DNA from 2 places in the Corynebacterium macclintockiae genome. Region 2 is predicted to be linked to the other one. Evidence: predicted binding sites of a transcription regulator. Region 2 holds the regulator's gene; the other holds the start of a gene.

Region 1 (12,007 bases), on a different contig from region 2:
ACTAACCTACAGTACCTACTGCGGATCGCCGATGATGACCATCGCATTGCGCAGCACCCGGTCGCCCAGGCGGTAACCTCGGCGCAGGATGGCGGCCAACACCTTGTCGTCGCCGCTGCTCGTGTCCTGTACAGCCTCGTGGCAGGTCGGGTCGAACTCGTCGCCTTCCTCGCCGAACTTCTCCACCTTCATGGAAGCCATCACAGAGTGCAGCTTGTCCGACATAGACTTCAGCGGGCCGGTCAGGTCGCCGTGCTGCTCTGCCATCTCCAGGTCATCCAGGATCGGCAGTAGCCCGGCGGCCACCTCTGCCTTCGCGCCAGTGATCACGCTCTCGCGATCGCGCTCCACGCGGCGGCGGTAGTTGGTGTACTCCGCCGTCACGCGCTGCAGATCCTCGGTGCGTTCGGCCAGCTCAGCCTCGATGCTGTTGCTGTCGTCGTTATTGACGCCCTCAGCATCAACCACAGCAGCCTCAGTATCAGCCAGACCCTCGTCGACCCCTTGCGTCTCCGCAGCTTCAGCAGCGGCGGCAGTGTCGGCGGAAGCAGCGTCAGCCACAACATCCTCAGAGGCCACGCCTGGATCCTGATTCAGATCTTCAGACATTACTTCTTATCATCCTCTGCGGAAGTGTCCTCGTCGACAACCTCGGCGTCCACAACGTTCGGGTCATCGGTTGCTGCGGAGCCTGCAGCGTCTGCACCGGCACCCTCGGCACCGGCGGCCGCCTCTGCCTCGTAGATAGCCTTGCCCATCTCCTGAGACTCGGCGTTCAGCTTCTCCACCGCATCCTTGATGGCCTCAACGTCGTCACCCTTCAGGGCCTCGTCGACAGCCTTGGCTGCGTCCTCGACCTTGGCCTGGGTCTCTTCGCTGACCTTGTCCTTGTTGTCCTCGACGAACTTGCGGGTCTGGTAAGCCATGGACTCAGCGGAGTTGCGGACCTCCTGCTCCTCGCGGCGCTTCTTGTCCTCTTCCGCGTGAGTCTCGGCGTCCTTGACCATGCGGTCGATCTCCTCCTGGGACAGGCCGGAGCCGTCCTGGATCTTGATCGTGTTCTCCTTGCCGGTCGCCTTATCCTTTGCGGATACAGAGACGATGCCGTTGGCGTCAATATCGAAGGTGACCTCGATCTGCGGAACGCCACGCGGTGCCGGGGCGATGCCCGCCAGCTCGAAGGAGCCGAGCAGCTTGTTGTGCGCAGCCATCTCGCGCTCACCCTGGAAGACCTGGATCTGCACGCTGGGCTGGCTGTCCTCAGCGGTGGTGAAGGTCTCGGAACGCTTGGTCGGGATGGTGGTGTTGCGCTCAATCAGCTTGGTCATCACGCCGCCCTTGGTCTCGATGCCCAGGGACAGCGGGGTGACGTCCAGCAGCAGCACGTCCTTAACCTCGCCGCGCAGCACGCCGGCCTGCAGAGCAGCACCCACGGCCACAACCTCGTCCGGGTTCACACCCTTGTTGGGCTCCTTGCCGCCGGTCAGCTCGGTGACCAGCTCGGAGACGGCAACCATACGGGTGGAGCCACCGACCAGCACGACGTGGTCGATCTCGTCAACGCTGATCTCCGCGTCCTTCAGCACTGCCTGGAACGGGGCCTTGGTGCGGTCCAGCAGATCCTGGGTGATCTTCTGGAACTCGGTGCGAGTCAGGGTCTCATCCAGGAACAGCGGGTTCTTGTCCTCGTCCACTGTGATGTACGGCAGGTTGATGGAGGCCTGCTGGGAGCTGGACAGCTCGATCTTGGCCTTCTCCGCTGCCTCGCGCAGGCGCTGCAGGGCCATCTTGTCCTTGGTCAGATCCACGCCGTGGCTTGCCTTGAACTTGTCGGCCAGCCAATCGACGATGCGCTGATCCCAGTCGTCGCCACCCAGCTCGTTGTCGCCAGCGGTTGCGCGAACCTCGACCACGCCGTCGCCGATCTCCAGCAGGGAGACGTCGAAGGTACCGCCACCCAGGTCGAATACCAGGATGGTCTGCTCCTTGTCGCCCTTTTCCAGGCCGTAGGCCAGGGCGGCTGCGGTCGGCTCGTTGACGATGCGCAGGACGTTGAGGCCGGCGATCTGGCCGGCATCCTTGGTGGCCTGGCGCTGTGCGTCGTTGAAGTAGGCGGGAACGGTGATGACTGCGTCGGTCACGTCCTCACCCAGGTAGCTTTCCGCGTCGCGCTTCAGCTTCTGCAGGGTGCGGGCGGAGATCTCCGGAGCGGTGTACTCCTTGTCGTCGATGGAGACCTTCCAGTCCGTACCCATGTGGCGCTTGACGGAGCGGATGGTGCGATCCACGTTGGCGACCGCCTGGTTCTTAGCAGACTGGCCAACCAGGACCTCGCCGTTCTTGGCGAAAGCCACGATGGACGGGGTAGTACGGGATCCCTCGGAGTTGGCGATGACCTTTGCCTCGCCACCTTCCAGAACAGACACCACAGAGTTGGTGGTACCCAAGTCAATTCCTACTGCGCGTCCCATATCAGTTCCTCCTATTGCTTCTGGGGCGAATGAAATCTATCGAGCCTTAGTCGAGCGGACTCAACTTCGCCCGCCTCTGCCAACTAGTATCCGCGTTTTTCGCGTCCAGTCAAGCTGAATTGAGTTTGTTGCGCTCAACTTGCTCACATCCCTTACAACTCACATCCACCCAAAGTTGTTCCCACCTGACTCAACTTTTTTAGAAAAAGCTAGACTTGTGCCCATGTCTTTCCTTAAACGCCTGGTCGGCCGTTCTTCGGGAACGGGTATGGACGCCACATCCTCAACCCCACCCACCCCAGCCGAACCACCACACTCCCTGCGCCAACACTTCGCTGTAAGCGAACGACTGGAGGGGAAGTTCACCGTCTACTCTGTCGCCCCCATGGAGTTTGGTGGCGCGAGCGCCGCGGGTGATTACGACCCGAACACCGTCGCCATCACGGAACTCTCCCCCGCCCAGGCGGCCACGAAGGCCGTGTTATACGTACTGCCCGGAGGGTTCGTAAACCCGATCAAGCAGCGCAACTGGGACTTTATTGCTCAGCTGGCGGATGCTGGCGTGCGCGTGGATATCCCCCTCTACGGACTGCTGCCTGAGCACAACCACGCGGAAGCCATCCCCCTCATCCGCCGCTGCTATGAGCGCCTGGTGACAGAACACGGCGCCGAAAACATAACCATTATCGGCGACTCTGCAGGCGGCGGACTAGCACTCTCGGCGCTGGCTAACGGGAAAACTACCCAGTCACCAGCGCACCTCATCCTCAACGCCCCGTGGCTGGACATGGACCTCGCCAACCCGCGCATCCCCGACTTCGAGCTGAAGGACCCCATCCTCAACCCGGTGCAACTGCGCCGCCAGGGTGCACTGTGGGCGGGCGATATCCCCACGGAGGATCCGCGGGTGAGCCCCCTACACCTCACCGCAGACCAGATCCAGGCAGCATTCGGAGACTCCGAGGTAACGGTTTATTGCGGCGACCGCGATATTTCCCTGCCGGACGCGGAAGAGTGGGCGTCCAGAATAAAGAAACGGGGAATCACCGCGAACCTCAACGTCGCACGGGGCGAGCAGCACATGTACCACCTAGGCAAAACCCGCGCGGGCAGGGCGGCGCGCAAGCAGATAATTGAGATCGCGGCCACATAGAACCCCAAGATGAATTAGACAACACATTTGTTGCTAATTTCCCCTGGTCAGCGGGCTGGCGAAAATTGAATAAAGCCACCCCAAGGCTGATATTGTGCCCTAGTAAGTAATTTGTTCATATCTATTCTGCCTCGGATAGGATCATCCGAGCATGAATGTTTAGGTATGAACATTCTGAAAGAGTCACCGCGGCTCGCACAGGACTTTCGAGGAGCACAATAATGGACCTGCTTGCAGCAGGGCAGGCGACCTCCAATGACATTCCGTGGAACATCACCGTTCCGCTGGGCATCATTGGCGCACTGCTTTCACTGCCCGCCTGGATTTTCTTCATCCGTGGCGCGGCGCAGATCTTTACCACGATCCGACTGGGCCAACCGGCGCTGAAGAGGACGGACAACCCCGCCGGCCGACTGATGAACCTGATCAAGGAGATCATCGGCCACACCAAGATGGCCAAGAAGCCCGGCGTGGCAATCGCCCACTGGCTGGTCATGGTCGGCTTCCTGCTGGGAGCCATGGTGTGGTTCGAGGCCTACATTCAGATCTTCGACCCCGAGGGCGGCTGGCCCATCATCGGTGGCTGGGGCCTGTACCACTTCGTGGACGAGCTGCTAGGCCTGGGCACCGTCATCGGTATCATCACGCTGATCATCATTCGCCAGAAGATCGGCGACAAGGATAAGAAGGCCCGTTTCTACGGCTCTAACTCCGGTGCGGCGTACTTCGTCGAGGCCGTTGTGCTGATCGAGGGCCTGGGCATGATCTTCGTGAAGGCCTCCAAGATTGCCACCTTCGCCAGCTACGAGGGCGGCCACGCGGCCACCGACTTCTTCACCATGCAGCTGGCCAAGATCCTGCCGGAATCCCCGCTGCTGGTTTCCATCTTCGCACTGATCAAGCTGCTGTCCGGCATGATCTGGCTGTTCATCGTGGGTCAGAACGTCAAGTGGGGCGTGGCATGGCACCGCTTCATGGCGTTCTTCAACATCTTCCTGAAGCGCAACGCTGACGGCCGCAACGCCCTGGGCGCAGCGAAGCCGCTGACCTCCGGTGGCCGCATGCTGACCATGGAAAATGCAGATCCGGAGGAAGACGCGATCGGCGTTGGCAAGATCGACGACTTCACCTGGAAGGGCTGGATGGACTTCACCTCGTGTACCGAGTGTGGCCGCTGCCAGGAGCAGTGCCCGGCTTGGAACACCGCGAAGCCGCTGAGCCCGAAGCTGCTGATCACCAGCCTGCGCGACCACGCCATCGAGTCCGCGCCGTACCTGAAGGCCGCGCGCAAGGACGCTGCCCACGCAGGTGGCATGTTCTCCGGCGAAGGTGCCGCCGACACTGCCGTTCTGGACGATCCTTCTGTTGACGCCCACGCGGACATGCCTTTGCTGCAGCTTGTCGCTGCGGGCGAGATGGGTGTTATCGACCCCGACGTGCTGTGGTCCTGCACCAACTGTGGTGCCTGTGTTGAACAGTGCCCGGTAGACATCGAGCACATCGACCACATCGTCGATATGCGCCGCTACCAGGTGCTTGTTGAGTCTGACTTCCCGACCGAGCTGGGTGGCCTGTTCAAGAACCTGGAGACCAAGGGCAACCCGTGGGGCCAGAACAACAACAAGCGCTCCGACTGGATCCAGAAGGCCAAGGAAGACGGCATCGAGGTGCCGGTCTTCGGCGAGGACATCGAGAACTTCGACGACACCGAGTACCTGTTCTGGGTCGGCTGTGCGGGCGTGTATGACGACAACGCTGTGAAGACCACGCGTGCCGTCGCTGACCTGCTGTACACCGCCGGCGTGAAGTTCGCCGTGCTGAGCGAGGGCGAGGGTTGTACTGGTGATTCCGCCCGCCGTGCCGGTAACGAGTTCCTCTTCCAGATGCTGGCAGAGCAGAACATCGAAATGCTGGACAACGCCTTCGAGGGCGTGCCGCCGAAGCAGCGCAAGATTGTTGTGACCTGTGCACACTGCTTCAACACCCTGCGCAACGAGTACCCGGACCTGGGCGGTAACTACCAGGTTGTCCACCACACCCAGCTGCTGAACAAGCTGATCCGTGAGGGGCGCCTGGAGCCGGTATCTGCACCGCAGAACGGCCGTCAGGTCACCTACCACGATCCGTGCTTCCTGGGTCGCCACAACAAGGTCTTCGAGGCTCCGCGTGAGCTGATCGGTGCCTCCGGCGCCAACCTGGTGGAGATGGATCGCAACCGCGATACCGGCTTCTGCTGTGGTGCTGGCGGTGCCCGCATGTGGATGGAAGAGCACCTGGGCGAGCGCATCAACCTGAACCGTACGGACGAGGCTCTGGCCACCGGCTCGGACGCCATCGCCATCGGCTGCCCGTTCTGTAAGACGATGATGACCGACGGTGTGAACAACCGTCAGTCTGAGATCGAGAACAAGGAAGACCGCACCCAGGTCCTGGATATCGCCCAGATGTTCCGCGAGTCCGTCCTGGTCGACGGCGAGCTGCCTGCACCGAAGTCTCCGGAGTTCCTGGTAGCACCGGAGCGCGGCTGGGTTGACGAGGAGAAGCTGGCTCGCGAGGAAGCCGAGCGCAAGGCCGAGGAAGAAGCCAAGAAGAAGGCTGCCGAGGAAAAGAAGCGCAAGGCTGAAGAGGCCAAGAAGAAGGAAGCCGCGGCCGCTGCTGGTGGCGCTGCCGCTGGTGCCGCTGCTGCGCCAGGTGCCCCGAGTGCTCCGAGTGCTCCTGCTGCTCCGGCAGCCCCGGCAGCACCGTCCGCACCTTCCGCTCCTGCAGCACCTGCTGCCCCGGGCGCTCCTGCTGCACCGGCAGCGCCTTCCGCTCCTGGTGCACCGGCGGCTCCTGCAGCACCTTCCGCTGGCGCACCTGCTGCCCCTGGCGCTCCTGCTGCCCCTGGCGCACCGGCAGCTCCTTCCGCTCCAAAGGCTGGCGCTCCGGGTGCTCCGGGTGCTCCGGCAGCTCCGGGTGCACCTGCTGCCCCTGCTGCTCCGGCCGCTCCAAAGGCTGGCGCACCGGCAGCTCCGGGTGCTCCGGGCGCTCCGGCAGCTCCGGGTGCACCTGCTGCCCCTGCTGCTCCGGCCGCTCCAAAGGCTGGCGCACCGGCTGCCCCGGGTGCTCCTGGCGCTCCAAAGGCTGGCGCACCTGCTGCCCCGGGTGCTCCTGGCGCTCCAGGCGCTCCTGCTGCTCCGAAGGCGGAGCCAGCCAAGTCCGCTGAGGCCGAGGCTCCCAAGGCCGAGCAGGAAGCTCCGGCAGCTCAGCAGGCGCAGCCTGCAGCCCAGCCCGCTCAGGATGGTGGTCCGATCAAGCTGACCGCCACTGCCCCGGGCGCTCCGGGCACACCAGGTGCCCCAGCTGCAGCTCCCGCAGCACCGGCTGCAGCTGCTGGCGCAGGTGCCGTTGCTGCAGGCGCTGGTGCCGCTGCTGCCGCATCCAGCGACAACGACGCCGACCAGGCGGAGGCTCAGGAGTCTGCTCCGGCAGAGGCCGAGGCTCCTAAGGCTGAGCAGGCTGCTCCTGCCGCTCCCGCTGCCCCTGCGGCTCCGTCCGCTCCAGCAGCGGAGACAGCACAGCCCGCGGCACAACCCGCACAGGATGGTGGTCCGATCAAGCTGTCGGCAATGACGCCAGGCGCTCCGGGAGCACCCGCTCCTGCCGCCCCTGCAGCCGCTGCTGCAGCTCCGGCTGCTGCCGCCGCAGCACCGCAAGCTGAGGCACCGCAGGAGGCACCCGCTGCAGAGGCTCCCGCCGAGGAGCCGCAGGCCGAAGCGGAGGCTGAAGCACCGGCAGCTGAGGCTGAGGCACCGCAGGAGGCACCGGCAGCTGAGGCTCCCGCCGAAGATGCTCAGCCAACCCAGACAGCTCAGCCAGCACAGCCTGCCAACGATGGCGGACCGATCAAGCTGAACACGATCGTTCCGGGCGCTCCGGGTGCTCCCGGCGCACCAGGCGCACAGTAAGCGCGACTAAGTCGCACGCTCCATAGCGGCGGCGGGTCCAGCACCATGCTGGATTCGCCGCCGCTATGCCGTTTCTACCCCATGCACGATGTCCCAAATCTTCCATTTTGGGAATGAATGGCCGACTTGACGGGATCGTCAAAACGCTCTGACCTGCACGAAAAGAATGGTTCTAAAAGTAGAGTGGAAGATTTGGGACACCCCGGCCGCAAGCCTCCTCGCACCCACCGCACGAATCTCCGGTTGGGAATGTACCCCGGGCACCCCGTAGCCTAGAATTAGTTCTCATAGACACTCCCCTAGACAGGAGCGCACACGGGCATGCAAGAATGCATGAACGCTTGGTGCTGCTCGACGCCTCACGCCCACAGATAGAGGTAGGTTTCCCATGACTGACGCTGACCCGACTGACAAGAACAACCCCCTCAACGCGGGGAAGTCTGTAAGCGACGCCGAGGAAACCCCTTCCGAAACCCCAGCCAACCCCACCGCCCCGGATGACCTCGAAGAGGACAAGCCAAAATCCGGCCTGCGGAAGTTCTTTGGGATCATGCCGTTCTGGGCCTGGGTGCTGACCCTTGGCCTGATCGCCACCATCATTGCGGGAGTCACCGCGTACACCACGATGCGTTCCACGGAAACCGGATCTCCCGGAAGCGCTAGCAGCACTGAGCAGCTGAAGCCCTCGTACCCCAAGCCCACCACCACCGGCAAGTACGATGACGACGATACAAAGCCGACCCCCGATGCAGGCCCCGGCTACGGCGGCTACCAGAACTACTACGCTCCGCAGGTGCCTCAGACGACTGAGCAAACTGAAACGCAAACCTCCGAGGAAAACAAGCCGTCCGAAGGCTCCAAGCCCGCCAAGCCTTCCAAGTCCCCCAAGCCATCGCCCGGCCGGAACCCCGGCGGTCCGAGCGTAGGCGGCCAACGCCCGGGTGGCAACGTCGGCGGTAACGCGGGCGGCACCTCCGGCAACGGAAACACCGGCACGGGCAACGGCAACAGCACCGGCACTGGCGCAGGCACAGACTCGGACGCTGACGCCAGCGAATACGACGAGTAACCCGATAGCCACACGCGCAGGCCACGCGAGTGCGAGGGGGCGTCACCAAAAAACTATAAAAACAGCAGCCACAATGGCACAATGGGGAGAATGAGTACCCCCAAACGCCCCAGCGAACTGCGCACGTTGGACCAATCTACGAAGCTGCAAAACGTCCTCTACGAAATCCGCGGCCCGGTGAACACCGAGGCCGAGCGGATGGAGGCAGACGGGCACCGCATCCTGAAGCTCAACACCGGCAACCCCGCGGTGTTCGGCTTCGAAGCGCCGGATGTGATCATGCGGGACATGATCGCCGCGCTGCCGACGGCGCAGGGCTACTCCACGTCGAAGGGCATCATCAGCGCCCGCCGCGCAATTGTGTCCCGCTACGAGGTCATCCCGGGCTTTCCCCAGTTCGACGTCGAAGATGTGTACCTGGGCAACGGTGTATCCGAGCTGATCACCATGACCATGCAGGCACTACTCAACGATGGCGATGAGGTGCTGATTCCCTCCCCGGATTACCCGCTGTGGACCGCCTCCACGTCACTATCCGGCGGCCGCCCCGTTCACTACCTGTGCGACGAGGAAAACGACTGGATGCCCTCCATCGAGGACATCAAGGCGAAGGTCACGGAGCGCACGAAGGCCATCGTGGTCATTAACCCGAATAACCCGACGGGCGCGGTGTACTCCCGCGAGATCCTGCAGCAGATCGTGGACGTTGCACGCGAGCACTCCCTGCTGATCCTGGCCGACGAGATTTACGACAAGATCCTGTACGACGATGCGAAGCACATCAATATCGCCTCGCTGTGCCCGGACCTGCTGTGCATCACCTACAACGGCCTGTCGAAGGCGTACCGGGTGGCGGGTTACCGTTCCGGCTGGATGGTGGTTACTGGCCCGAAGGGGCATGCAAAGGGATTCATCGAGGGCATTAACGTGCTGGCTGGCACGCGCCTGTGCCCGAATGTGCCGGCGCAGCATGCGATCCAGGTGGCTATTTCCGGCCGCCAGTCCATCGACGATCTGGTGCTGCCGGGTGGCCGCCTGCTGGAGCAGCGCAACGCCGCCTACGAGGCGCTGAACGAGATCCCGGGCGTGAGCTGCGTGAAGCCTATGGGTGCGCTGTATGCCTTCCCGCGCCTGGACCCGAATGTGCACGAGATCCACGACGACGAGAAGTTCATGTTCGACCTTCTGCGCTCTGAGAAGATCCACCTGGTGCAGGGCACGGGCTTTAACTGGCCGACCCCGGACCACTTCCGCGTGGTTACGCTGCCGTGGGCCCGTGACCTGCGCGCCGCGATCGAGCGCTTGGGGAACTTCCTGGCTAGCTACCGGCAGTAGCTGTTGCTGTTTTTCTTAGCGACGCCACCTCGCGCCCCAGCTAGTTCTGGAAGTTCAGGTAGGCCTTGGAGGGGGTCGGGCCGCGCTGCCCCTGGTACTTAGAGCCCAGTGCGCCACTGCCGTAAGGGGCTTCCGCCGGGCTGGTCATAGTGAATAGTGCCAGCTGGCCGATCTTCATGCCCGGGTAGAGAGCGATAGGCAGGTTGGCGGTGTTGGAAAGCTCCAGTGTGATGTGCCCATTAAAGCCTGGGTCGATGAACCCGGCCGTGGAGTGCGTCAGTAGTCCCAGACGGCCCAGGGAGGACTTGCCTTCCAGGCGCCCGGCCAGGCGGGCGGGGATGCCGAAGCATTCCAGGGTGGCGCCCAGGACGAACTCGCCAGGGTGCAGGATGAAGGCTTCGTCGTCGGGGACTTCCACCAGGGTGGTGAGTTCCTCTTGCGGCTGCTTCGGGTCGATGTGCGTGTACTTGGAGTTATTGAACACGCGGAACAGGCCGTCGAGGCGCACGTCGATGCTGGATGGCTGGACCATCTGATCGTCGTGGGGGTCGATCTTCAGCTCGCCGGATTCGATGGCGGCGCGGATGTCTCGGTCTGAAAGTAACACGCTCTATAGCCTAGCGGGTGTGAGGCTACGTGCGGCCAGCTGACCGCGCACTAGCCCCGCCCCAGCGCCAGGAAGTTCCAGCCCGCGGCTTCCCACGCCTCACGCGGCAGGCAGTTGCGACCGTCCAGCACTGTGGGGTTGTCCCCGGCCACGAGCTTGCGGGCGGCTACCGGGTCGAGCTCCTGGAATTGCTTCCACTCGGTTGCCACGATCACGATCTCCGCGCCGTCAAGGGCTTCCTCTACATTCGGAGCATAGGTCAGCGTGGGGAAGATCTTCGCCGCGTTTTCCATGCCCTGCGGGTCATACACGGTGACGTTTGCGCCGCTCAGCGATAGCGAACCAGCCACAGACAGGGCCGGGGAATCGCGCACGTCGTCGCTGTTGGGTTTGAATGCCGCGCCAAGGACCGTCACGTTCCGGCCGATCAGGGAGCCACCCAGCGTCTCCCGCGCCAGCTCTACTGTCTTTTCGCGGCGGCGCATGTTGATGGCGTCCACCTCACGAAGGAACGTGAGCGCCTGGTCGGCGCCGAGCTCACCTGCGCGCGCCATGAACGCGCGGATGTCCTTCGGCAGGCAACCGCCACCGAAGCCCAGCCCGGCGCCGAGGAACTTTCGCCCGATGCGGTCATCCATGCCGATCGCGTCAGCGAGTGCGGTGACATCCGCGCCGACGATCTCGCACAGCTCAGAGACCGCATTGATGAAGGAGATCTTGGTGGCCAGGAAGGCGTTGGCGGAGACCTTGACCAGCTCCGCGGTCGGCAGGTCCATCACCAGGAACGGCGTGCCTTCGTCCAGCGCGGGGGCGTAGATCTCGCGCGCGATGTCCTCTACGCGCTGCTGCTCGGCGCGGTCATCGCTGTTGGAGCTATCGCCGCCGAGGCCGAGGACAATGCGGTCGGGGTGCAGGGTGTCTTTCACCGCGTGGCCTTCGCGCAGGAACTCGGGGTTCCACGCGATGGTGATTCGGGCGCTGTTTGTGGACGCCGCCGTGATCTCATCCGCCTTCTGCTGCAGCTCGTGCGCAGTACCGACCGGGACGGTGGACTTGCCGAAGATGGTGTGATTGCCGCTGACCAGTGGGGCGAGCGTTTCGATGACGGCATTTACATAGGTAGTATCCGCGGCATAGGAGCCCTTGCGCTGCGGAGTGCCCACGCCGATGAAGTGCACGTCGGCGAATTCCGCCGCTTCGGCGTAGTCGGTAGTGAAGCGCAGGCGACCGGCTTCGATGTTGCGGGTGAGGATCTCCGGCAGGCCGGGTTCGAAGAAAGGGACGCGCCCTTCCGAGAGAGCTTGGATTTTGTCCGGGTCGACATCGACTCCGAGTACGTCGTGCCCCATATCGGCCATGCAAGCGGCGTGGGTTGCGCCGAGGTATCCCGTTCCAAACACTGTCATACGCATAGCAGGCAAATCT
Region 2 (12,007 bases):
GTCCTCATTGTTTTCGTAAAGGGCCACAGCATCACGTTTGAACTGTTCGGAGTACCTAGGCCTGGTGGTAGATTACCTTTCTTCCCAACCCAACCGGGCTGGATATCAGGTGTCTACCTAACAGGGGTCAGGTCAGTGCGTCCGCACACTATCGATTGGAATTACCAGCGGGCGACCCGAGACCGGATCTTCAATAATTCGTGAATTGATACGAAACACATCCTGCAATAAATCTTCAGTCAGCACATCCTGTACCGGCCCATCCCTCACAATCTGTCCACCGTGCATCACGATCAGGTGGTCGGCGAACCGTGCCGCCTGCGTGAGCTCGTGCAACACCAGCACGATCGTGCGGTCCTCCTCGCGGTTGAGTCGGTAGCACAGCTCCAGCACCTCGAGCTGATTCGCGATATCCAAGAATGTCGTTGGTTCATCCAGCAGCATTACCGGTGGATTCTGCGCGAGCAGCAGCGAGATCCACACGCGCTGGCGCTGTCCGCCCGAAAGCTCATCCACTGGCCGATCTACAAGCTCCAGCAGGTCGGTGGCACGCAGCGCCTTCTCTACCGCTGCCTCATCCGCTTCAGTCCACTGCTGTAGCAGGTTCTGGTGCGGGTAGCGGCCACGCGCCGCGAGATCGCCAACAGTAATCCCAGCGGGCGCGATCGATTGCTGCGGCAACAGCCCGAGCTTGCGCGCGAACTCTTTCGCCGGCATCCGCTGCACATCCCGCCCATCAAGTAGCACATGTCCGTGCTTGGGGGTCAGTAGTCGCGACAACGCCCGTAGCAGTGTCGATTTGCCGCAGGCGTTGGGGCCGATGATGACGGTGATCTTGCCCTCGGGAATCTCGACGTTCAGGTGTTCAGAGACCAGCCGCTCTCCATAGTTGAGCGACAGGTCGTGGCCGCGAAGGGCAGACTTTGGGGCGGTCAAAGGGGTCCTCCTGGGGTTTTCGGATGTGTGGTTGGGTGCTAGATCTGCTTCGAGCGAGTCAGCATCCACGCGAGATAGAGGCCACCGATCAGGCCGGTGACCTGGCCAATCGGCAGAGTGAAGGTCACCGGAATCGTGGCCGTGATGATATGCGCGATGATCAGCAGAAAGGCGCCCATTGCCGCCGCGCTGAACACCGAGAGCGTCTTCGATCGGGTGAGCAGGCGTGCCAGCTGCGGTGAGGACAGGGCGATGAAGGCGATGGGGCCGGCTGCGCTGGTGGCAACTGCCGCAAGCACCACGGCAAGCAACATCAGGATGCGGCGAGTCTGTTCGGCACGGATGCCGAGTTGGCTACCAATATCGTCACCCATTTCGAGCAGGGTTGCGCGCATCGCAAGACCGGAAACCAGCGGAATCACCAGCAGCGTTACTATGGCGACCGGCAGCGCCTGCGCCCACTTGATGTCATCCAGCGAACCCGAAATCCACACATTGGCGGTAAAGGCGCTATCGACGTCACCGCGGACAATCATGACCTGATTCAACGACGACATGAGTGCCCCAACACCGATTCCGACGAGCACCAGGCGAAACTCGCCAGTGACCCTCCCTTTGAGCGCGAGCAGGTAGATAGTGAGCGCGGTGCCAAGACCACCGACGAGTGCGCCGATAGTCACCTGCACCGGCCCAGCCTGGAAGAAAACGATCTGGCTGATTGCGCCAGTGGCCGCACCCGTGGTGAGCCCGATGATGTCGGGGGAGCCGAGCGCATTGTGCGACACCGACTGGAACACGGTGCCAGAAACACCCAGCGCGGCACCGGCAGCCATCGCTGCGACCAGGAGTGGTAAGCGGATGTCTCGCACGGCAACGTTGTGGCTGCGGGTTTCTGATAGCCCGAACATTGACGGCAGCAGGTCATCGAGCGGCACCGAAACACGACCGAGCGTCATCGCAAACGCCGCAAGCAACAGCATCCCGACAAACAGAATGGCTGTAACCGTGACGGTGCGGGGAGACACCACCAGGGATACGCGGCCGATTCGCAGCACACGGGCGCTTGAAAGGATGCGACTGTCGGCTGTCATGCAGTGGCCGGTGCGGGCCGCTTTCGTGGTTTTGGGTGGGGTGGTCATAGCTGTGGGATCTTTCTGCGCCGCACGATGGCGATGAACACCGGCGCGCCGATGACCGACGCCATGATCCCCACTCCGATCTCACCGGAGGGCACAACGAGTCGGCCGGCGATATCAGCAACGAGCACCACCGCGGAGGCGATGAGCGCTGTTGCGGGAATTAGCCGCCGATGTCTCAGCCCCACGAGTGCGCGGCCAATGAACGGTGCGGTGAGTCCAACGAAGCTGATCGGGCCCGCCGCCGCAGTGACGGCACCGCACATGAAGATGATTGCCGCGGTGGCGAAGCTGAGCACCACCGCCGGCTTGATGCCGAGCGAGCGGCTGAGGTCGTGGCCGAGCACGCTCGCATCCAGCGCGCCTGAGATCGTGTAGGCAATCACGAACCCAGCGAGCACGGCGGCGCCGGTGGGGAGCAGCAGCTCGGTGCCACGTCCTTCGAGCGAGCCAACCGTCCAGGTGCGGAAGCGATCAAATACATCCGTATCCGAGTTGACGAGAATAATCCGGGCGCTGGCAAGTAGTGCCACGTTCACCGCGGCGCCCGCGAGCACGAGCCGCACTGGGCCGGCCCCCTGCCACACACCGCCGAGCGCGTAAACCAGCGTGCCGGTCAACCCGGCACCTAAGAAACCGAACGCCATCGAGGCCGCCAGCGAACTGTAACCGAAGAACGCGATGGCGACCGTCACGGTGAGAGTCACACCCGAGTTCACGCCGAGCAAGCCCGGTTCAGCGAGTGGGTTCCGGGTGATGGCCTGCATGACGACGCCAGCGGCGCCGAGGCCCACTCCGACGATGATCGCGAGCGCAGTGCGCGGCATGCGAATCTCACGCACGAGCAAGTGCTTCGTGTTGCCGGGGTCGAATGCGAAGAACGCGTGCCACGCTTCGCGCGGGGAGATATCGACGGTGCCGACGATGATCGAAACTGGCAATAGTGCGATTACTATCACGCCGATTGCCAGCAACCACACGCCGGAGTGGGCGCTCGGCTTGTGCTTGTTAGGCATTGAAGTTTTCAAGGACGCCATTGACGATTTCGGTCGCAGAGAAATAATCAATGCGGAACGAGCTCTTACCCAGACCGTAAACCTGCCCGTTCTTCACACTCGGCAGGTTGGCGAGCGTGGGATCTTTGACGAATTTCTGTGCGCCCTCGTTGTCTTGGGAGAGGATGAATGTGGTATCTGCCTTGAGTTTGGTGAGGTTCTTGTAGCTCGCCCATACGAAGTCATTGCGCAGCTTGGCTTGGTTGTGCCACGAGGGGTCGGGGTCTTCGATCGTGAAGCCCAGTTCAGTGAGCAGCTCTGCGTGTGGTCCGCCAGCACGGCCAATCGGGTTGTTGTCACCGGGGCCGTTGAACGAGACGATGTTGGTCTCGCCCTCAGGAATCTTGATCTGTTCCTTCACCTTCGCAACATGCGCGTTGAACTGATCAATCGTCTCTTGCGCTTCCTGCGTCATGCCGGTGGCCTTACCGAGCTGCAGCGTGAGGTCTTTCCAGCTTTCACCGCCATAGTCGACCACGATGGTGGGGGCGATGTCTTGGAAGTCGGCGAGGTTATCGATCGCCGAGTCGTTGCCGGTGCTCGCAACCACGATGAGGTCGGGGTCGGCAGCGATGACCGCCTCAAGGTCGACCTGGCCTGCTGACCAGAGGGTTTCGACGTTAGCTTTCGCGGCTTCGTCTGCCCACTGCGGGAAGAACTCACCGTTTCCGGCGGCGCCGGAGGCCTTCACCGGGGCGCCGAACGAGAGAGCGTACCGGTCACTGTGACGGAGGTGGAGGCGATGTTCTGGGGCTGCTTGGGAATTTCGGTGGTGGTGCCGTCGGCGTTCTGGAAGGTGTAGGGGAACTTGACAGCCGATTCGTTGGCTGCCTGCGTCGACGTGCTGGTAGTAGCCTCGCCGGCGTCACTACCATTGCTGCCCGCGCAACCGGTGAGTGCCAGTGCGGCCACCGCGACGCCTATGAGTGTGGTGCGCCAGCGGCCACGCTTGGCGCCGCTCGTGCCTGTGGTGGAACGCACTAGCTGTTCGAGTGAACCGTGCATTGAGTTTCCCTTCGTGAATACAACGTCAACCTAGAACTTAGGTCAGTCTATCTTTACCAAAGTGTGGGTGGGGTGGTCAATGCGGCGGTGTCGTTGAACGATGCCGAGCCAGGGGTCGGTGCTGGATGGCCGCGGTGATGTTGGCCTGGTCAGTGGTCGGTAAGTGCGCGTTCGATTGCATCGGGCAAGAGTGACTGCCACGCGAGCACATCGTGCCCGACCGGATACTGCTCGAAGCCGATGAGCTCGCGGCGCGCGGCCAAGACCGCCGCGGCGTGACGCACGCGCTCGACGAGGTCCCACTCATAGCTGCCGGCCTCCAGCAGCACGCGCCCTGCCGGTTCTGCAGTCGCGGCCTCTTCGAACCAACCGGGCTGTGGTTCGTGCGGCGGCGCCGCCGGCCACCAAAGTGATGGTGATTGTGCGATGGCAGTCGCAACAAGGTCAGGGTGTCGCAGTGTGCAGAGCATCGTGAAAAGTCCGCCGAGGCTCTGCCCGGCCGCGAGCCACGGGCCTGCTTGCGCCAGGGGCCCGGCCGCGTCGCGGATTCTGCCCAGAAGTTCGGCCGACTCGTTGGCGCTGCACGGATAGTCGAGGTGGCGCTGTCGGGGGCCGCCTGAGTCGAGATACAGCAGGTTGAGCGGCGTGAGGCTGCCGGCATGGATGCGTCGCGACAGCTCTGCGTGGATCGGGAATTGGGTGCGCCACACCTCGCCATCGCACAGCAGTAATGTCGGGCTCGAGGCGGTCGCGCGCGGATGCGACCATCGCCACAGCCGCAGGGGTTCGCCGTTGACGGCGCTCGACACATCCGCGAGGCGTTCGACGCTGGCCGAAGAATCGTGCCAGAGTGCCGTGTTGCTCGCTCGCTGTGCCCTGGCTGCGGCCAGTTGTGGCGCTTGCCCGTTGCCGAAGAGCAGCGACTTGCTCGGCAGGTGTTCGCGCGCGAACGGATCGGCCCGGGCTGCGGCGATGATTCGTCCCCGTTCTTGCTTGTCGACGCCCCGGTGTAGGCGCACCACCGGTTTGTCCGCTAGCGGCACGAAGAGGTAGCTGCCGAGCCAATCGTGGGGCAGTTCGAGAGTGAGTGTGTGGATGGGCGAGTGCTCGAGGGGTTCGAGGATGGTGTCGGCGAGATCCATCGGATCGGTCATGCGGTTGAGCTGCAGGGCGATGCCGTGAGGCGCCTCGCCAATCCAGACGAAGGTCACCAGCGAGGTGGCGCTGGATGGCCCCGGTTCGATGAGCGGGGTGCCCTCTGTATGCAGTTCGCCGGTGATTGCCTGCACGGCCTCGTCGATGGCGGCCCGATTGTCGCCTGCGGCGGCGAGGCGCGATCGCCATTGCTCAACGCGGGGAGATTGCGCGCGCGGGAGCGGCCATGGCCGCACATTGTGCGGTGGTGTTGCGGCGCGGCGTCGGATCGACTCTTCGGTGGGCGTAAGCGAGTCGTTCATCATAGAAGTTAGATTAACATAATCTAAGGTTCCGGGGTTGTGCGGCTTGGTGGTTCAGGCTGGGATGCAGCTCTTTCACATCGTCAGGCTGCTCCCCGCACGCGTTTGATCTTCGACGTCAACGCCACAGTTTCTATGGACCAGTTCGCGCGGGCTCCGAGCTCGCGACGTCGAGCGATCTCGGTTTGCACAGCGGTGAAGGTGTCGCGGTCGATGATGGCGTGGATGGCGTTTTCCACCAGGTATTGTGGCAACTGGCCGGTGTTGCGCACTGCCCGTCCAGGCCTGCCCTCCGGCGTGGACCATCGCCCTAACAAGAGTAGTAACCTCCACTGCATCTGCACCAAGCATCACAACGCGAAAACGACCGGAGCGTGGGATGTGACCATCGGTTCCGACGGTGTGGAAACCTGGACCAGTTTTGGGGATGGCCACACGGTGATCACCACGCCGAATGGGCCGCTGGGGAGATTTACCTTCCGGCACCGGGCAGTGAAACGAACTCGAAGGGTGGTGGAACACAACCAACGGAAGCGGGGGCGCGACCAGGATCCCGACCAAAATCGCGACCCGGGAGAAGAGCCGCCGTTCTAGGTGTGGGGCAACTTGGGTGTCACTGAGATGCCTCAGAGGTGCCGCAGAGGTGTCGCAGGGGTGCCGCAGGGAAATTGCTAGCCCTCGTTCTTGTCTCGGTTGAGCTTCTCTAGGAGGTACGCCGGGGGCTGGATCTCGATTTCCGCCTTGCCTGTTTCCGTCTGCTTGATGTCGGTGAAGGTGATGACTTCGCCCATGTGTGAAAACATCACCCGAGGGCTCAGTGCGCCCGCTTGCCTCGAGAACTCCTGAGCGGTCACGGCCGCCATCATCTTGATGGAGCCCAACAGTTCAATGCCTTCACTCATTTCGCGAATCAAGGTGGTGTGGCGATTTGGCGTAGAAAAAATTAGCCCTTCGCTTGGGTTGATCTGTGGTAAGCAGCGCTCGAGGATCTCGTCCATCAGAAGAGGGATCGACCCCGTATAGAAAGAACTGCTTTCGATCGCCCAAAAGCGTTCCCCGGGGTTGCTTTCGCTTGCTCGAATGGGTTGTGCCACTAGTTCTGCATCGACCAGCTCCTGCCACAGGTTGCGGTAGCCGATTCGGAACAGGTCCTCGATGGGGCCTCTGCCTTCGAGCGAGTGGGACGACAGGGTCATCACTGACTCTGGCGTATCCAGAACCAGGTGGATGCACAGGTCGTCAGAGAATGGTCGCATCGGCGAGTTCGGGTTGAACTCGTATGCATCTGCGCGCGCATCCATCGGTAGGAGATCGATCGCCATCAAACGCGCTCGTAGGTGCGGGTAGAACTGTGCATCGGGAAGCGACAGTAGGGATAGATCTGCTTCGGCCGACCTGATCAAATTGGTGACGAATCCCTCCACCAGCTGGGGCATTTCTCTGCCGAAATCCTCAGCGTTGGCGCACTGCTTCGTGATGTTCTCTAGCCCCAGTTTCCCACCTTCGCCATAGTCCGGAGCGGGGAGTTGTCCCCCATAGGGTCCGGGGGTTGGGCCTGGGTAGCTCAGCGGCTTCTTGATATCGCCGGGCTTGCTGTAATACACCACCTCTGGCGTGGGATTCGCGCCATAGCCCAACCGATTGAGTACCTGCACAATCTGCCGGATCATCGTGGTCGACTGGTGCAAGTCCAGCCCGGGTAGCGGCACGGGTGGATCCTCGGGGCCCGGCTGTTGGAAACCCTGAGGCTGCTGGAAACCCTGAGGCTGTGCAGGCATATTGGGGTTGTGTGAGGGGTTGGGGGCATGCGAGTTGTGGGAGTCCTGGGAGCCGAAAAGGCGGCTAAACCAGCTGCGCTTTTTAGGTGACATGGTTCCCACCCTAGCTAGTTTCGGGATAGCAAGTCTCAATTAGCGCACACTGTAACGCCCGAAGTGATGCGGGGAGGGAATAAATGCGTAGGGGCGTCGTTAAGAAGATTAGATAACGAAAGTTCAGCGCGGTAGACTCAAGGTTGATGAGCGACACCCCGCGTGAACAGCGCAAGCAGGAAGGAGCGACACATGGCGCACAGTGAATGGGCCGAGAAGGATTATTACAAAGACCTCGGTGTGTCCTCCACCGCATCGGCAGAGGAGATCAAGAAAGCGTACCGCAAGATCGCCCGCGAAAATCACCCGGACGCGAACCCGGGCGACACGGCGGCGGAGGAGCGCTTCAAGAAGGCTTCCGAAGCGTACAGCGTGGTGGGGGACAAGGAAAAGCGCGCGGAGTACGACGAGCTGAAGCGTATGCTCGCAAGCGGTTTCGGCGGTTCGAGCTATGGTTCGAGCTTCGGCGCGGGCGGTGCAGGTTACGGCGCTAACTTCGGCGGCAACTTTGGTAGCGGCAACTTTGGCAGCGGCTTTAATGTTTCTGATCTTTTTGGAGATGACGCCACCAGTGGCGGGTTTGGCGACGTATTCAGCGGACTCTTTGGCGAAAGGGGTGGCCAGCGCACCCAACGTACTCAGCGCAGCCGCGGGGCGGATGTAGAGACCGAGCTGACCCTCGAGTTCCGCGAGGCCACGAAAGGCGTGACCGTGCCGATTCGCCTGACCAAGCCGGAGCCGTGTGAAAACTGCCACGGTTCTGGCGCGAAGGCGGGCACCTCGTCGCAGAGCTGCGCGGGCTGCGACGGCAGCGGCATGGTCAGCGAGAACAGGGGCGCTTTCGGGTTTTCGCGCCCGTGCGCGGACTGCTCTGGCACTGGTTCGGTGATTAAGGACAAGTGCGCGGACTGCTCCGGCACGGGGCGCACGACCCAGTCCCGCACAATCACTGTGCGCGTGCCCGCGGGCGTGGTTGATGGGCAGAAGGTGCGCCTGGCCGGCCAAGGTTCGGCGGGGCAGCGCGGCAAGCCGGCCGGCGACCTGTTCGTGACGGTGCACGTGAAGCCCGACAAGGTGTTCAGCCGTGACGGCGACGACCTGAAGCTGACGGTGCCGGTGAGCTACCCCGAGCTGGTGCTCGGCGGCGCGGTGACGGTGCCGACCCTGGCCTCCAAGGTGCGGGTTCGCATCCCCGCCGGCACACAGGACGGCACCACGCTACGCGTCCGCGGCCACGGTGTGAACAAGCGCAACGGTGCCAGCGGCGACCTGCTGGTGACCGTGAAGGTGGCCGTGCCGAAGAACCTGGACGAGGGCGCGATGAGCGCGCTGCGCAAGTACTCGGAAGAGGAAAAGCGCTCGGGCTTTGACCCCCGCGAAGGATGGGAGGGTAACGAATGAGTGCTGCGAAGAATGGCGGCGAACGCGAAGTCTTCGTGATTTCTGTCGCCGCGCGGATTACTGGAATGCACGCCCAAACGCTGCGCACGTACGACCGTATGGGTTTAGTGACGCCCCAACGCACCAGCGGCGGAGGGCGCCGCTACTCGCGCGAGGATATTGAGCAGCTGCAGGAGATCCAGCGCCTTTCTCACGAGGAGGGCGTGAACCTAGCAGGCATCAAGACGATCATTGACCAGCAGAACCGGATGGACGAGCTGGAGAAGGAAAACGCGGCTCTGCGCCGCCGCCTGGCGGACGTGCAGGCGCGCCTAGATAGGGCAGAGGGTAGAGGCGGCGCCGGTGGTCGCCCGCGAGGTGAGATTGTGCACGTCCCGCGCTCTACCTCTGTGGTGTTGTGGGACCGGCAGAAACGCCGGTAGTTGGGGCAGAGTGGTGCAGGCTGACCTGACCCGTGCTACAGGCTTACCTGCCCCGTGACGATCAGGTAGAGGGCACCGATCGCCGAGGCGACGACGATGGCGCTAATGATCCACTCGAAGTTGTTGAATACGCGCCCGCCGGCCTTGAGGCGAGTGGCGACATAAACCGCCAGGCCCGGCACGATTAGCAGCGTGCCTAGCAGCACGAACTGCAGTTCGGCCGCGTAGAGCAGCCAGAGCGAGTAGCCGAAAGCCACGACACTGATGAGCAGGTGCATACGGTTGGTCTTCTTGCCGACCTCGGGGCCGGAAATGTCGAACTTCGAGCCCGCATCCGGGTGCTTGAACCCATGGCCACGGGTGGCCAGGAACAGCAGGTACAGGCTGGAGAACACGTAAGGCACCAGGTACAGGGACGTAGCCAGCTGCACCATCGTGGTGTAGGTGGATTCGTTGAGGTAGAAGACGATGATGAACGCCTGGATCACCAAGGCGGACAGGAACTGCGAGACATACGGGGCACCCATGTCGTTGGTGCGCCCCACTGCCTTTGGTAGCAGTCCATCCTGGGCCATCAGGGTGATCGGCTCGGCGCACAGCATCTGCCAGGAGACGTAGGCGCCCAGCACGGAGATGCACAGGCCGACGGAGATCAGGCCTGCGCCCCACGGGCCGACGACGTGCTCCAGGACGGTGCCCATGGAGTTGTCGCCCATCGCGGCGAGCTCCTCGCGGGAGACTACACCGAAGGACAGGAAGCTCACGGCGGTGAGCAGGAAGAACACCGAGACGAATCCCAGGAAGGTGGCCAGGGAGACATCCTTGCGGTGGCGTGCGCGCTTCGAGTAGGTGGAGGCTCCCTCCACGCCGATGAAGGCCCAGACGGTGAACAGCATCATGCCCTTCACCTGGTCGCTGATGGACAGAGCCTGATCCTGGTTCTCGCCGAAGGTGGCGGCGCGGCCCCAGAAGTCAGAGGTGAACACGTCCGTGTTGAATCCGACGAAGGCCACGAGCACTAGGAATGCCAGGATCGGCAGGATCTTCGCCACAGTGGTGATGACGTTCATGATCGCCGCCTGGCGCACGCCACGGGAAAGCACCAGGAAGATGCCCCACGTCAGCGCGGACACGCAGATCGACTGCACCAGTGGATGATCGCTGCCGAAGATCGGGAAGAAGAAGCTCAGCGAACTGAAGAACAAGGTGGCGTAACCCACCTGGGCGATGATGGTGCCCAGCCAGTAGCCCCATGCGGAGGCGAAGCCGACGAAGTCGCCCAGACCCGCGCGCACGTAGGAGTACACGCCGGAATCCAGGTGCGGCTTGCGGAGCGCAAGTGCCTGGAAGACGTAGGCGATGCACAGCATGCCCACGCCGGTGACGGCCCAGCCGATCAGCGCCGCGCCGGGCGAGGCCACGGACGCTATGTTTTGCGGCAGCGCGAAGATGCCGGCGCCGACGGTGGAGCCGATAATGAGGCTGACGAGTGTGCCCATGCGTACGGTGCGTGGGTCGTCCTTGACCAGGACCTCGGCAGTGGAGACCTGGGGGTGGTAAGCGTCACCAGCGCCCTGGGTAGATGGGGTATCCCCATTATTAGAGATATTCACGGTTAGTGCCGTACAACGTCGCCGGTGGTTTAGACCAACTGGGGCTTTAGTTGTTAGTTAGTTGTTAGCTGTAGGCTGCCAACCCAACGAGGGGGCCACGTGGGTGGCAAAGTTTTTCAGCAGACGAGTGTTGGCCTCTACGCCCAGCTGATTCGGGATAGTGAGCATCAAGGTGTCGGCCTCTGCCACTGCGGCGTCATTAAGAAGGTCTTCGATGAGTGTGTCGGGTTCACCAATATAGGTACGGCCAAAGGTTGAGCGGTAACTATCAATCACGCCGAAGTGGTCGCGGGTCATTCCGTGAGTGCCGACCATCGCCCGATCCTCGGCGCTGACGATGGGGAAGATGCTGCGGGAGACGGAGGTGCGTGGGGTCCAGCCGTGGCCGCTACTGGCGAAGGATTCCTTGAAGACCTGGAGCTGCTCTGCTTGTAGGTCGCCGAAGCTGTCTCCGTTGCTCTCGGTGAGGAGTGTGGAGCTCATGAGGTTGACGCCCACCTGGCCAGCCCACTTGGCCGTTTCGCGTGTACCCGCGCCCCACCAGACGCGGCGGTCCAAATTGGGGGAGTGCGGGAGGACAGGGATCGATGAGCCGGGCTTGTACATGTGCGGGTACTGCTTCTCGGCCGAGGTGGAGGGGGTTTTCGTAACGTATGTCGATGACTCCGGTGCCGACCTCTATGTTCTTGGTGCGGGCGGCGACCGCGGCGAGCAGGGGCATGGGGGCGGCCTGCTGGGGTGCGAAGTGGTGCACGCGGAAGTAGGCGCCGTTGACACCTAAGCGATCGGCTTCTACCGCGAGCTCGATCGACTGGTGCAGCATGTCGTGGGCGCCGAGCGTGTGTGGGTGGTTTGGTTGGGCGTGGTTTGGCTGGGTGTGGTTTGGTTGGGCGTGGAGAGAGTAGTGGCCGAAGCTGAGGAATCCGAAGGCTTTCATGGTGTCAGTATGCGCACAGGTAGTTGATGTGTCAACTAGATTCAGGGTTGGGGTATTTAGGGCTGGGGGTTTGAGGTACAAAGGTCGCCATGGGAGTAGCCATGGAAGAGACCTTCACTGCGCTCGCCACCGATCAGGGCGTGCGGCGCATCGTTTTCCCCGGCGAGGATTTGA

Evidence for each region. Region 2 encodes HspR, which represses chaperone genes until heat shock. Its sites were predicted from a motif close to ANNTGAGTNNNNNNNACTCANNT; they were not measured.
Region 1: the regulator HspR is predicted to act here: its motif matches at 2,515-2,537, upstream of dnaK (molecular chaperone DnaK).

The regions. Positions count from the first base shown of each region.
Region 1 is NZ_JAKMUV010000016.1:257-12,263, forward strand. Features, by position in the region: gene grpE (nucleotide exchange factor GrpE) at 16-609, opposite strand; gene dnaK (molecular chaperone DnaK) at 609-2,471, opposite strand; gene L8U58_RS09545 (alpha/beta hydrolase fold domain-containing protein) at 2,695-3,624, shown strand; gene L8U58_RS09550 ((Fe-S)-binding protein) at 3,846-7,571, shown strand; gene L8U58_RS09555 (hypothetical protein) at 7,960-8,640, shown strand; gene L8U58_RS09560 (pyridoxal phosphate-dependent aminotransferase) at 8,731-9,975, shown strand; gene dcd (dCTP deaminase) at 10,016-10,582, opposite strand; gene L8U58_RS09570 (UDP-glucose dehydrogenase family protein) at 10,633-11,994, opposite strand.
Region 2 is NZ_JAKMUV010000004.1:162,400-174,406, reverse strand. Features, by position in the region: partial or broken gene L8U58_RS05625 (transposase) at 1-54, opposite strand, end outside; gene L8U58_RS05620 (ABC transporter ATP-binding protein) at 133-936, opposite strand; gene L8U58_RS05615 (FecCD family ABC transporter permease) at 975-2,075, opposite strand; gene L8U58_RS05610 (FecCD family ABC transporter permease) at 2,072-3,088, opposite strand; gene fepB (Fe2+-enterobactin ABC transporter substrate-binding protein) at 3,081-3,818, opposite strand; gene L8U58_RS05600 (hypothetical protein) at 3,815-4,132, opposite strand; gene L8U58_RS05595 (enterochelin esterase domain-containing protein) at 4,282-5,592, opposite strand; gene L8U58_RS05590 (hypothetical protein) at 5,673-5,861, opposite strand; gene L8U58_RS05580 (hypothetical protein) at 6,261-7,367, opposite strand; gene dnaJ (molecular chaperone DnaJ) at 7,653-8,861, shown strand; gene L8U58_RS05570 (heat shock protein transcriptional repressor HspR) at 8,858-9,283, shown strand; gene L8U58_RS05565 (amino acid permease) at 9,319-10,812, opposite strand; partial or broken gene L8U58_RS05560 (LLM class flavin-dependent oxidoreductase) at 10,954-11,833, opposite strand; gene L8U58_RS05555 (methylated-DNA--[protein]-cysteine S-methyltransferase) at 11,923-12,007, shown strand, end outside.